DNA from 4 places in the Burkholderia sp. L-4 genome. Region 1 is predicted to be linked to each of the others. Evidence: predicted binding sites of a transcription regulator. Region 1 holds the regulator's gene; each other region holds the start of a gene.
What was found. Region 1 encodes LexA, which represses DNA repair genes until DNA is damaged. Its sites were predicted from a motif close to ACTGTATNNNNATACAGT; they were not measured.
Positions count from the first base shown of each region.

Region 2: imuA (translesion DNA synthesis-associated protein ImuA) is a predicted target of LexA. The motif match lies at 1,321-1,338, and genes of this name have one in related genera.
Region 3: recA (recombinase RecA) is a predicted target of LexA. The motif match lies at 1,768-1,785, and genes of this name have one in related genera.
Region 4: AC1VVG_RS23515 (DUF2471 family protein) is a predicted target of LexA. The motif match lies at 1,105-1,122, and genes of this name have one in related genera.

Region 1 covers NZ_JBXEOX010000001.1:1,754,523-1,757,726, reverse strand. The annotation lists gene cysT (sulfate ABC transporter permease subunit CysT) at 1-71, opposite strand, end outside; gene AC1VVG_RS08250 (sulfate ABC transporter substrate-binding protein) at 193-1,230, opposite strand; gene lexA (transcriptional repressor LexA) at 1,495-2,142, shown strand; gene AC1VVG_RS08240 (hypothetical protein) at 2,169-2,504, shown strand; gene AC1VVG_RS08235 (DUF2939 domain-containing protein) at 2,534-3,204, shown strand, end outside.
Region 2 covers NZ_JBXEOX010000001.1:3,219,094-3,222,297, forward strand. The annotation lists gene AC1VVG_RS14990 (Y-family DNA polymerase) at 1-667, opposite strand, end outside; gene imuA (translesion DNA synthesis-associated protein ImuA) at 600-1,307, opposite strand; gene AC1VVG_RS15000 (ABC transporter ATP-binding protein) at 1,455-2,249, opposite strand; gene AC1VVG_RS15005 (ABC transporter permease) at 2,251-3,147, opposite strand.
Region 3 covers NZ_JBXEOX010000001.1:3,011,679-3,014,882, forward strand. The annotation lists gene recX (recombination regulator RecX) at 1-619, opposite strand, end outside; gene recA (recombinase RecA) at 619-1,692, opposite strand; gene AC1VVG_RS14080 (response regulator transcription factor) at 1,881-2,609, shown strand; gene AC1VVG_RS14085 (sensor histidine kinase N-terminal domain-containing protein) at 2,627-3,204, shown strand, end outside.
Region 4 covers NZ_JBXEOX010000002.1:1,462,013-1,465,216, reverse strand. The annotation lists gene AC1VVG_RS23525 (NAD(P)H-dependent oxidoreductase) at 1-62, opposite strand, end outside; gene AC1VVG_RS23520 (LysR family transcriptional regulator) at 149-1,042, shown strand; gene AC1VVG_RS23515 (DUF2471 family protein) at 1,181-1,591, shown strand; gene AC1VVG_RS23510 (NADPH-dependent 2,4-dienoyl-CoA reductase) at 1,616-3,204, opposite strand, start outside.

The DNA of each region.
Region 1 (3,204 bases):
GCCACCGTGATGCCGAGTGTCACGCCGAAACCGGGCAGCGCGCTCGGCTTGCGAAAGGTGTACGTCGTCATCGGATGCTCTTGCTGGGTCGATGCTGCTCACGGGTCCGACGCAAACGCCGGCGCAGTGAATCGCGCCGGCGGGCCGTCGGGGAGGCGGCGCGCTGCGTGGCGCGCCGCTGTCGTTATGGCGTTACTGCGGCTTGTAGATCGAGTCGAACACGCCGCCGTCCGCGAAATGCGTCTTCTGCGCATTCGTCCAGCCGCCGAACGTGTCGTCGACCGTGTACAGCTTCAGCTTCGGGAACTGCTTCGTCAGTTCCGCCGGCACGTTCTTCGAACGCGGCCGGTAGTAGTTGCGCGCCGCGATCTCCTGGCCCTGCGGGCTGTACAGGAAGTTCAGGTACGCTTCGGCCAGCTTGCGCGTGCCCTTCTTGTCGACCACCTTGTCGACCACCGCGACGGGCGGCTCGGCCAGGATGCTCACCGACGGCACGACGATCTCGAACTTGTCGGTGCCGAATTCCTTCACCGACAGGAATGCCTCGTTTTCCCACGCGATCAGCACGTCGCCGATGCCGCGCTGCACGAAGCTCGTCGTCGCGCCCCGCGCGCCCGAATCGAGCACGCCGGCGTTCTTGTAGAGCTTCGTGACGAATTCCTTGGCCGTCTGCTCGTTGCCGCCCGGCTTGTGCACCGCGTACGCCCATGCCGCCAGGTAGTTCCAGCGTGCGCCGCCCGACGTCTTCGGGTTCGGCGTGACGATCGAGATGCCCGGCTTGGTCAGATCGTCCCAGTCCTTGATCCCCTTCGGATTGCCCTTGCGCACCAGGAACACGATCGTCGACGTGTACGGCGACGCGTTGTCGGGCAGGCGCTTCTGCCAGTCCTTGTTCACGAGCCCCTTGTTCGCGAGCGCGTCGATGTCGTACGCGAGCGCCAGCGTGACGACGTCGGCCTGCAGGCCGTCGAGCACCGAGCGCGCCTGCGCGCCCGACCCGCCGTGCGACTGCTTGAAGTTGACGGTCTCGCCCGTCTTCGCCTTCCACTCCTTGCCGAACGCCTGGTTGAAGTCCTGATACAGCTCGCGCGTCGGGTCGTACGACACGTTCAGGAACGTCGTATCGGCCCGGGCATGCGTCGCGACGCCCAGCGCCGCCGCCGCGCCCAGCGCGAGTGTTGCGATCAGGCGGCCCACTCCGCCCACCAGCCCCGTATTGCGCTTCGCCATCCTTGGTTCTCCAGTGTTGTCGGTATTGCGATGTCGGGCCAGTCTAGCGAACGGGTTACATGATTAAAAATAATCGTTCCTCATTTTTTAATACTCAAAAGTGCTAACGCAGACGGGACGGACGGTTGCGGCAGATAAACCGCCGTCGGGGCGTCGCAAAATCACGCCGGAACCGGCGCGATCGCGTCGAACCTCACGTAACACTTGAAATTCGCGAAGTACTGTATAAAAATACAGCTCACTGTCTATCCATACAGTTGAGCCATGACCAAACTCACCGCCCGTCAGCAGCAAGTGTTCGACTTGATCCGTCGCGCGATCGAGCGCTCCGGATTCCCGCCCACCCGTGCCGAGATCGCGGCCGAGTTGGGCTTCAGTTCGCCGAATGCGGCCGAGGAGCACCTGCGCGCGCTGGCGCGCAAGGGCGTGATCGAGCTGGCCGCCGGCGCGTCGCGCGGCATCCGCCTGCTCGGCATCGACGACGCCCCGCATCAGTTCACGCTGCCGCACGCCGGCCTGATGCAGCTGTCGCTGCCGCTCGTCGGCCGCGTCGCGGCCGGTAGCCCGATCCTCGCGCAGGAGCACATCTCGCAGCACTACGCGTGCGATCCCGCGCTGTTCACGAGCAAGCCCGACTACCTGCTGAAGGTGCGCGGCCTGTCGATGCGCGACGCCGGCATTCTCGACGGCGACCTCCTCGCCGTGCAGAAGCGCACGGAGGCAAAGGACGGCCAGATCATCGTCGCGCGTCTCGGCGACGACGTCACGGTCAAGCGCCTGATGCGCCGGCCTGGCGGTCTCGAGCTGATCGCGGAGAACCCGGATTACGAAAATATCTTCGTCAAGGCCGGCAGCGCGGAGTTCGCGCTGGAAGGCATCGCCGTCGGACTGATCCGATCAGGCGAACTCTGACATTCCGTCTCGCTGAGGAGAACATCATGGAACGCCTTGCCCGTCTGCTGCCTTTCCGTCAATTCGGCCGCCTGCGTCATCTGCGCGGCCGCACGCCCTGCGCACCGCTGTCCGCGGCCGCGCCCGTGCAAGAAGAAGTCGCAGTCGAACGGCAGGCGTCCCTGCTGCCGTCGGCGCTCCCCGCGTTCGCGCGGGTATCGCTGAACGCCGGCCTGAATCATGCGGAACCCGCGCGCCGGGCGCCGGTGCGCGTCTATCACGGCCGTTCGCGGCTGATCATGGTCGGCACGATCGACGCCGTATGCCGGATGATCGACCGCTGCATCGCGGAGGAACGATCGGCTACGCCGGGTGGTCTCTGATTGCGGAACATCCCCGCACCGGAGGCAACGTGACTGGATCGTCGGGCCGCGCATGGCGGCTCAAGCCCCTGCTGATCGTCGTGCTGGCCGTCGCCGTCGTGGCGGCGGTCGGCTACGCGTACGCGTCGCCGTACGTCGCGCTCGGTCGCCTGAAATCGGCGATCGACGCGCGCGACGCGCAGGCCATCAGCGAATACGTCAATTTTCCGTCGCTGCGCATCAGCCTGAAGCAGCAGGTGACGGAAGAGTTGATGCGCCGGATCGACGCGGTGAAGAAGAACAATCCGTTCGCGGTGATCGGCGCGCTGATCGGGTCCGCACTGATCGGCCCGCTGGTCGATGCGTACGCGACGCCGGAGGGCGTGGCCGCGCTGATGAGCGGATTGCCGCCGCGCGGCAATCCGGGCGAGCGTCCGCCCGAATGGTCGAATCAGCCGCAAGTCGATGCGTCAGCCGACACGCCCGCCCGTCCGGCGCCGGCGAGCGCCGCCGGCCCCGTCAGCAACGCGGCCGCAACAGCTGCGTCATCACCCGCATCCACGTCTGCCGCGCCGGCCAGCGCGGGCGATGCAACGCATCCGCCGCATCAGCAGCAAACCAGCGCGGGATACCGGAATATCGATGAATTCGTCGTCACGTACCAGCGCACCGCCGACGGCACGCGCTATGCGGCGATATTCCACCGCTTCGGCCTGTTCTC
Region 2 (3,204 bases), 1.5 Mb from region 1:
CGGCCAGCAGCGCGGGGCCGCAGCGACGCTGCAACCCCGCACGCGGAAGACCGCGCAGATCGGCGAGCGTGCGGCAGCCGAGGCCGTCGAACCAGCCCGCGTACGGGCGCGCATCGGGCAGCAGCACGCAGGGCAGCCGGTCGAGCGAACGGACGAGCGAAGCCGGGCGCGCAACGCGGCGCCGGAGACGCGCCCGCGCCGACGTGCGCGCGAGCAGCCACGCGCCGCGCCCGGTCGGCGCGGCGGACAGGCGCGCCGCATAACCGAGCGCCGCGAGCGTCGCGCGCACCTGGCGGCACAGCGACGGCAGGCCGCCGAACAGCCGCAGGCTCGGGCCGACGTCGACGATCAGCGTGGCTTCGTCGTCGAGCGCGACGCACGGCGAGAAACGCAGCAATGCGAGCGCGACCGCGCGCAGCGCATCGGCTTCGCGCGCGGGATCGCGTTCGACGAGCTGCGTCTCGGGCGCGAGCGTGAGCACGCCGCCGCGCTTCATGCCCGCGCGCACGCCCCGCCGCTGCGCGGCCGCATCGGCGATCAGCACGACACCCTGCTCGAGCACCGCACAGCCTGCGTCGCCTGCCTCGCCGGCCGCTGCGTCAGACGGCGGCGGGACGCACACGTCGAGCGGCAGGCGCGGCAGATGGATGCCGAGCAAGACGCGCATAGCGGCTCTCCACGATGGGCGACGGCAGGTCGAGCACGAGCGGCTCGCCGCGCGCCGGGCCGCGACGCTTGACGATGTCGAGCGACACGCCGCCCGGCACCGGATACAGCGCGACGCGCAGCACGGCCGGCGACGGCTGCCGCGCGGCCGACAGCGGGCGCAGCATCACGAACAGCGTGTCGCCCGTGCGCGCGGCCGCGAGATGCAGGCGCCGCAGCGCATCGGGCCGCGCCTCCTGCCAGAGCAGCAGCGCGCCGCAGCACCCCGTCCTGAGCGCCTGCTCGGCGGCCCACAGCGCATCGGTGCGGCTGCCGGCGCGCAGCCACAGCAGCGCGTCGGCCGGCACGCCGAGACTGGCGAGCGCGGTCGCATGCGGCGATTGCGGCGGCGCGACGAGCGCGAGCGGACGCCGCGCACTGACGGTACGGGCCAGCGCGGGCGCGAGCAGCCGCATCTCGCCGCAGCCCGGCTGCGCGGCCAGCAGTTCGACGAGCCCGCCGACCGGCCAGCCGCCGCCCGGCAATTCGGCCGACAGCGGCGCGAAGCCGGTCTCGATCGTGCGCGGACCGCCGCGCGCGAGCTGCGAGCCGCGCCAGAGCGACGGATGAAGGGATTCGGGAGAAATGGAGGATGCGAGCATGACGCCACCCACAACTGTATGGATATACAGTATATGGCAATGCGCCCGCGTCGCACAGCACCGGTGCGAAACCGGTTTTCGTCAGAGGAAAGCCGGGAGGACGCCGGCGCGCGCGTCAGGTCATCGCACGCCGGCCGGCCCCGCCCGTCAGCCGAGCAGCAGCGCGTCGTCGTCGAGCTGCTCGTGACGCACCTTCTCGAACATCTGCAGCAGGTCCGGCACGTCGAGCCCCTTGCGCGCATCGCCCGACACGTCGAGCACGACCTGCCCCTGGTGCAGCATCACCGTGCGGTCGCCGTAGTCGAGCGCCTGCCGCATGCTGTGCGTGACCATCATCGTCGTCAGTTTGCTCTCGGCGACGATGCGCGCGGTCAGCTCCAGCACGAACGCGGCCGTCTTCGGGTCGAGCGCGGCCGTGTGCTCGTCGAGCAGCAGGATCCGCGACGGCCGCAGCGACGCCATCAGCAGGCTCACGGCCTGCCGCTGGCCGCCGGACAGCAGCCCGATCCGGTCGGTCAGCCGGTTCTCGAGGCCGAGGTTCAGGAGCCGCAGCTTGTCGCGGAACAGTTCGCGCGACGGCCGGTCGAGCGCGGCGCGAAAGCCGCGCCGCACGCCGCGCGCCATCGCGAGCGCCATGTTCTCCTCGATCGTCAGCGCCTCGCAGGTGCCGGCCATCGGATCCTGGAACACGCGCGCGACGAGGTGCGCGCGGTCCCACGCGGCCTTGCGCGTCACATCCGCGCCGTCGATCGCGATGCGCCCCGCATCGACCGGCTGGTCGCCGCTGACCGCATTGAGGAAGGTCGACTTGCCGGCGCCGTTCGAGCCGATCACCGCGACGAACTGGCCGTCGGGAATCTCGAGCGACAGCCCGCGCAGCGCGCGCGTCTCGATCGGCGTGCCGGGATTGAACGTGAGTTTGAGATCGTGTGCGGACAGCATGTCATGCTCCTCCGTTCTTGCGCGCGAACAGCTTCTTGCGCGTCGCCGGCAGCACCAGCGCGAGCGTGACGAGCGCGGCCGTCACGAGGTTCAGGTCCTGCGCCTTCAGGCCGATGAATTCGCTGTTCAGCGCGAGCGCGATGAAGAAACGGTAGACGATCGCGCCGAGCACGACCGCGAGCGTCGTCAGCACGAGCCGGCGCGCGGGCAGCAGCGTCTCGCCGATGATCACGGCGGCCAGCCCGATCACGATCGTGCCGATCCCCATCGAGATGTCCGAGCCGCCCTGCGTCTGCGCGAACAGCGCGCCGGCGAGCGCGACGAGCGCGTTCGACAGCGCCATCCCGGCGAGCGTCGCGCGGCCGGTCGCGATGCCTTGCGCGCGCGCCATCCGCGGGTTCGCGCCGGTCGCGCGCATCGCGAGGCCGAGCTGCGACGAGAAGAACCAGTCGAGGCCGAGCTTCGCGACCACGACGACGATCGCGAGCAGCGCCGGGCGCAGCACGTAGTCGGGCATCCAGTCCGGCTGCAGCACGGTGAACAGCGTCGGCTCGGTGATCAGCGGCACGTTCGGCCGGCCCATGATCCGCAGGTTCACCGAGTAGAGCGCGATCATCATCAGGATGCTGGCGAGCAGATCCATGATCTTCAGGCGCACGTTCAGCCAGCCGGTGACGAAGCCGGCCAGCGCACCCGCGACGATCGCGAGCAGCGTCGACGTGAACGGGTCGTAGCCGGCCGAGATCAGCGTCGCGGCGACGGCGCCGCCGAGCGGAAAGCTGCCGTCGACGGTGAGGTCGGGGAAGTTGAGGATGCGGAACGAGATCAGCACCCCGAGGGCGACGAGGCTGAAGATCAGGCCGATCTCCAGTGCGCCCAGAAACGAGAACAGAGACATGGTGGGGAAATCCTGTTGCTTCCCGGCCGGACGTGTACGGCCGGGCGAAGCGAACGG
Region 3 (3,204 bases), 1.3 Mb from region 1:
CGACGCGCGATGCGCGGCGATGCACGAGGCTCTCGGCGAAGCGCGCATCGGACAACCAGCCGTCCTTTTCCAGCGCATCGAGCACCGGCTCGACGGATTCTTCTTCGCCGACGTAAGGCGCGAGCTTGCGCGCGAGTTCCGCGCGACTGTATTCACGCCTCGACAAATAGCCGAGCGCACGGCCCTTCAATGAACGTGGCGGTTTCGACGACTTGCGTTCGGCGGTCCCGGGCGTGTCGCCGGATGAAGTACCGGAAGACGCACCGGACGCACGGCGCGTGCGGCGCGGATGCTGGCTGCTGCGGGTATAGACGTCTTCCCGTGCCGGCGCCGACGCATCGGCTGCGCGATCGCCCGGGAAGCGGACACCGGACACGCGACGGCGTGACCGGTCGTGCGCGTCGAACGATTCGTCGTCGTCGAACGGATCGTCGGGCGCGGCAATCTCAAACGAAACGAGGGCATCGCCGGATGCCCTCGTCACGGTGCGGTTCGCGGCATCGCTGCCCGCGGCCCGCCGGTCGGCGCCCGAGGATCCGGCTCGCCGGCCGGAGCGACCCGCCGCTTCGGGCGCGTCGCTCTCCGCCGGCTCGCCAGCCTGACCTCGGCGCGCAACCATCACTCTTCTTCGTCCACCGCCTCGGCTTCGTTGCCGACTACGCCATCGGGCATGCTGGCGACACCGAGCGATTCACGGATGCGGTTCTCGATCTCGCGTGCGATTTCCGGATTTTCACGCAGGAATTCACGCGCGTTGTCCTTGCCCTGGCCGATCTTCTCGCCGTTGTAGCTGTACCAGGCGCCCGCCTTGTCGACGATCTTCGCCTGCACGCCGAGATCGATGATCTCGCCCTGGCGCGAAATGCCTTCGCCATACAGGATGTCGAAAATCGCTTCGCGGAACGGCGGCGACACCTTGTTCTTGACGACCTTCACGCGGGTTTCGTTGCCGATCACCTCGTCGTTCTTCTTGATCGAGCCGATCCGGCGGATGTCGAGACGCACCGACGCATAGAACTTCAGCGCGTTGCCGCCCGTCGTGGTTTCCGGGTTGCCGAACATCACGCCGATCTTCATCCGGATCTGGTTGATGAAGATCACGAGGCAGTTCGTGCGCTTGATCGTGCCGGTCAGCTTGCGCAACGCCTGCGACATCAGGCGGGCCTGCAGACCCGGCAGCGAATCGCCCATCTCGCCTTCGATTTCGGCCTTCGGCACGAGCGCCGCGACCGAGTCGATGACGATCATGTCGATCGAGCCCGAGCGCACCAGCGCGTCGGTGATTTCGAGCGCCTGCTCGCCGGTGTCCGGCTGCGAGATCAGCAGTTCCGGCACGTTCACGCCGAGCTTCGACGCGTATTGGACGTCGAGCGCGTGCTCGGCGTCGATGAACGCCGCGGTGCCGCCCAGCTTCTGCAGTTCGGCGATGACCTGCAGCGTGAGCGTGGTTTTACCCGACGATTCCGGACCGTAGATCTCGACCACCCGGCCGCGCGGCAGGCCGCCGACGCCCAGCGCGATGTCGAGACCCAGCGAGCCCGTGGAGACGACCTGGATGTCCTCGGCCGCTTCGCCGTCGCCCATCCGCATGATCGACCCCTTGCCGAACTGCTTCTCGATCTGCGCGAGTGCGGCCGCCAGCGCCTTGCTCTTCTCGGCGGTCATCCCGGAGCCCTTCTTGCTATCTTCCATGAATCGTCCTTTGCTATGATGAGCAGCGTCTGTTAAAGGCGCGCCCGCTTTCAAGCGCCGCCCACGAATGCAGACACTGTATAAAAAAACAGTAGTTTATGCAAGCCCGCAATGCGGGGCGTTGTACACGAATAACTCCGGAGACAGCCGCGTCGGCGCGAACGCCTCGCCGGCCATCGGTCAGCAACATGCGAATCCTCATCGCCGAAGATGACAGCATACTCGCGGACGGCCTCACCCGGTCACTCCGCCAATCGGGCTATGCGGTCGATCACGTGAAGAGCGGCGTCGATGCCGACACCGCGCTGTCGATGCAGACTTTCGACCTGCTGATCCTCGATCTCGGACTCCCGAAAATGTCCGGGCTCGAAGTGCTCAAGCGCCTGCGCGCGCGCAACTCCAACCTCCCCGTGCTGATCCTGACGGCCGCCGACAGCGTCGACGAACGCGTGAAGGGGCTCGACCTCGGCGCCGACGACTACATGGCCAAGCCGTTCGCGCTCAACGAGCTCGAGGCGCGCGTGCGCGCGCTGACCCGGCGCGGCGCGGGCGGCGGCCCGACCGTCGTGCGCCACGGCTCGCTCGCGTTCGACCAGGTCGGCCGCATCGCGTACGCGAACGATCACGTGCTCGATCTCTCCGCGCGCGAACTCGGCCTGCTCGAAGTGCTGCTGCAGCGGATCGGCCGGCTCGTGTCGAAGGAGCAGCTCGTCGATCACCTGTGCGAATGGGGCGAGGAAGTCAGCAACAACGCGATCGAAGTCTACGTGCACCGGCTGCGCAAGAAGATCGAACCGAGCGGCGTGCGGATCTCGACCGTGCGCGGCCTCGGCTATTGCCTCGAGAAGGCCGCGCCCGCCGCGCCGGCCGATACGGCAGCGCCCCAGCCCGCGACGGCCGGCACGCCGCTGCGCTGACGGCGGGCGGCGCCGCGATGGCCACGCCGGCCCATTCCCGCCATCCGACCGGCGCGCCGTCGTCGGCCGCCGACGAGGCGCGCGACGCGCGCTACGAGAACCCGTTCGCGCCGCCCGACGAAACCGAATCGCCCGAGGCGCCGCGCCCGCGCTCGCTGTTCGGCGAGATCCTCGACTGGATGCTCGCGCCGCTGCTGCTGCTGTGGCCGATGAGCATCGCCGTCACCTACCTCGTCGCGAAGACGATCGCGAACGGCCCGTTCGACCGTGCGCTCGAAACCAACGCGTACGTGCTCGCCCGGCAGATTCATCCGGTCAACGGCGTCGCCGAGCTGACGCTGCCGGAGCAGACGCGCGACTTCCTGCGCGCGGACAACGTCGACAGCGTTTACTTCCAGGTGCTCGGCACGCGCGGCGAACTGGTCGCCGGTGAAGCCGACATGCCGCTGCCGCGCGACGAGGACCGCCCGCCGCCCGGCGTCGTCGTGTTTCGCGACGACCTGCTGCGCGGCAACGACGTACGCGTCGCCTATACGACGGTCGCCCTGCCGCAATCCAGCGGCGCGCAGCCCGTGCTCGTGCAGGTCGGCGAGAC
Region 4 (3,204 bases), on a different contig from region 1:
TCGCGCAACGCGCCGTTCAGAGACCGCGGTTCGGGATGGGCATACACGATCAGCACATTCATGTTCGTCACTCCGTCGATTGAATGACTGCAGGATGCGCCTGCCGAAGGTATATTTGAAATGAATTCCTGATATTCCAGGTATAGCCATGGACAATCTCAGACGGCTCGATCTGAACCTGCTCGTCACGCTGGACGTGCTGCTGGCCGAGCACAACGTCACGCGCGCGGCCGGGAAGCTGAACATGTCGCAGCCGTCGGTCAGCGTGCAGCTGCAGAAGCTGCGCGACCTGTTCGGCGATCCGCTGCTGCTGCCGGGGCCGCGCGGGATGCGGCCGACCGCGCGTGCGGAAGCGCTGCGCGAGCCGTTGCGCGATGCGCTCGAAGCGATCGAGCGCGCGGTGGTGCCGGCCACGCCGTTCGATCCCGCGACCGCGACGAACACGTGGCGCGTGGCCGCGACCGACTACGGCGAATCGACGATCGTGCTGCCCGCGCTGAATACGCTACGCTCGGCCGCGCCCGGTACGCGGCTCGCCGTGGTCGAACTCGTACCGCCGCGCATCGAGCAGGATACCGAACGAAACGGCATCGACCTCGTGTTCCATACGAGCGACGGGTCGCCGGCCGGCATGCGGCGCCTGCCGCTGTTCGTCGAACGCTACGTGCTCATCGGCCGCGCCGGGCATCCGAAGCTGAAGCGGCGCCCGACGCTCGCGCAGTTCGGCACGCTCGAACACGTGATCGTGTCGCCCGACGGCGGCGGCTTCTTCGGCGTGACGGACGAAGTGCTCGCGAGGGTCGGCGCCACGCGGCGCGTCGTGCTGTCGGTGCCGCACTTCCTGTTCGTGATGTCGGCCGTCGCGAGCACCGATCTCGTCGCGATGCTGCCCGAGCGGCTGGTGCGCGACGTGCCCGCGTTGCGCGTGGTGGACGCACCGGTCGAGGTGCCCGGCTATGAAATGTCGATGCTGTGGCATGAACGCGTGCATCGCGACCCGGCGCATCGGTGGCTGCGGGAGACGATCGCGGCGGCGGTCTGAACCGGCCCGGTTGCCGGACGACTGCCGCCTGCTGTCATCGGGGGCTTGAAAGTGCGTCGATTACTGTATATATTTACAGTGTTTCTGCGTCATTTGACCCGAATTCCGTCACCCGAGACGGTCTTTAGTGAGGCGACCATGTTCCAGTCATCCGCATTCGATCCCGAGCAACCCGGCTTCAATCCCGTCCACTTCGAGCGCGCCGCGCGGCAGGCGGTCGTCGATCTTCAGCGTGTCGTCGGCGGCCCCGCGCAGCGGGCGCTCGGCTTGCGGCGCCGCAGCCATCCGGCCGCCGTCCGCACGATGAGCTGGCAGGCGCTGCTGAATGTCGAGGAGCTGGCGTTCTCGAACACCGGCTTCCTGAACCGCAACGATCCGGCCGTCGTCGATGCCTTCATCCGGCTGCGCGACAGCCGGATGGTCGCCGCGGACATCGAGGAAGCCGTCGACTGGAAACGCGACGACGACGATCTGCCCGCCGTCTACCTGATCGTCAAGGCGATGCTGGAAGCGGAAGAGCGCGAGGCGCAACGCGTCGAGATGGAGTGACCGCCGCGACGCGCGGCCGTCCCGTTACAGCCGCGCCGCGAGCCGCGCGCCCTGGTCGATCGCACGCTTCGCATCGAGTTCGGCGGCCAGCTCCGCGCCGCCGATCAGGTGCACCGGGCGCCCGGCCGCCTGCAACGGCGCGAGCAGCGCGCGCTGCGGCTCCTGCCCCGTGCAGAGCACGATCGTGTCGGCTTCGATCAGTTCGTGATCGGTGCGCTGCTCGCCGTACGACACGTGCAGCCCGCGCGCGTCGATCAATTCGTAGTTCACGCCGCCGATCATCTTCACCTGCTTCATCTTCAGCGTCGCGCGGTGAATCCAGCCGGTCGTCTTGCCGAGCCCCTTGCCGAGCGGCGCGGCCTTGCGCTGCAGCAGCGTCACTTCACGCGCGGGCGCCGGGACCTGCGCGCGCGTCACGCCGCCGCGCGTCGCGGCGGGGTCGGTCACGCCCCACTCGGCCTTCCACGCCGGCAGATCGAGCGCCGGCGATTCGCCGTCCTGCACCAGGTATTCGGCCACGTCGAAGCCGATCCCGCCCGCGCCGACCACCGCGACGCGCCGCCCGACCGGCTGCTTGCCCGCGAGCACGTCGATATAGCTGAGCACGTTCGGCCCATCCTGCCCCGGAATCTTCGGGTCGCGCGGCGCGACGCCGGTCGCGAGCACGATCTCGTCGTAGCCGCCCGCGATCAGGTCGCTCGCGTCGACGCGGCGGTTCAGGTGCAGGTTCACGCCGGTCAGCTCGACCTGGCGGCCGAAGTAGCGCAGCGCCTCGTGAAACTCCTCCTTGCCCGGCACCTGCTTCGCCATGTTGAACTGACCGCCGATCTCGGCCGCGCCGTCGAACAGGTCGACGTGATGGCCGCGCTGCGCGAGCACGGTCGAGCATGCGAGCCCGGCCGGCCCGGCGCCCACCACCGCGATGCGCTTCGGCTGCGGTGCGGGCGTGTATTTCAGCTCCGTCTCGTGGCACGCGCGCGGATTCAGCAGGCACGACGCGATCTTGTTCCTGAACGCGTGATCGAGGCACGCCTGGTTGCAGCCGATGCAGGTGTTGATCTCGTCGGCGCGGCCCTGCGCGGCCTTGACGACGAATTCGGCATCGGCGAGCAGCGGGCGCGCCATCGACACCATGTCCGCGCAGCCGTCCGCGAGAATCTGCTCGGCCACTTCGGGCCGGTTGATCCGGTTGGTCGTCACGAGCGGAATGCCGACCTCGCCCTTCATCTTCTTCGTCACCCACGCGAACGCGCCGCGCGGCACCGACGTCGCGATCGTCGGCACACGCGCCTCGTGCCAGCCGATCCCCGTGTTGATGATCGTCGCGCCCGCGCGCTCGACGGCCTTCGCGAGCTGCACGGTTTCGCTCCAGTCGCTGCCGTCCGGAATCAGGTCGAGCATCGACAGCCGGTAGATCAGGATGAAATCGCGGCCGACCGCTTCGCGCGTGCGCTCGATGATCTCGATCGGCAGGCGGATGCGGTTCTCGTACGAACCGCCCCACTGATCGGTGCGCTTGTTCGTGTGCATCGAGATGAACTGGTTGATCAGGTAGCCCTCGGAGCCCATGATCTCGACGCCGTCGTAACCGGCCTCGCGCGCGAGCTTCGCGC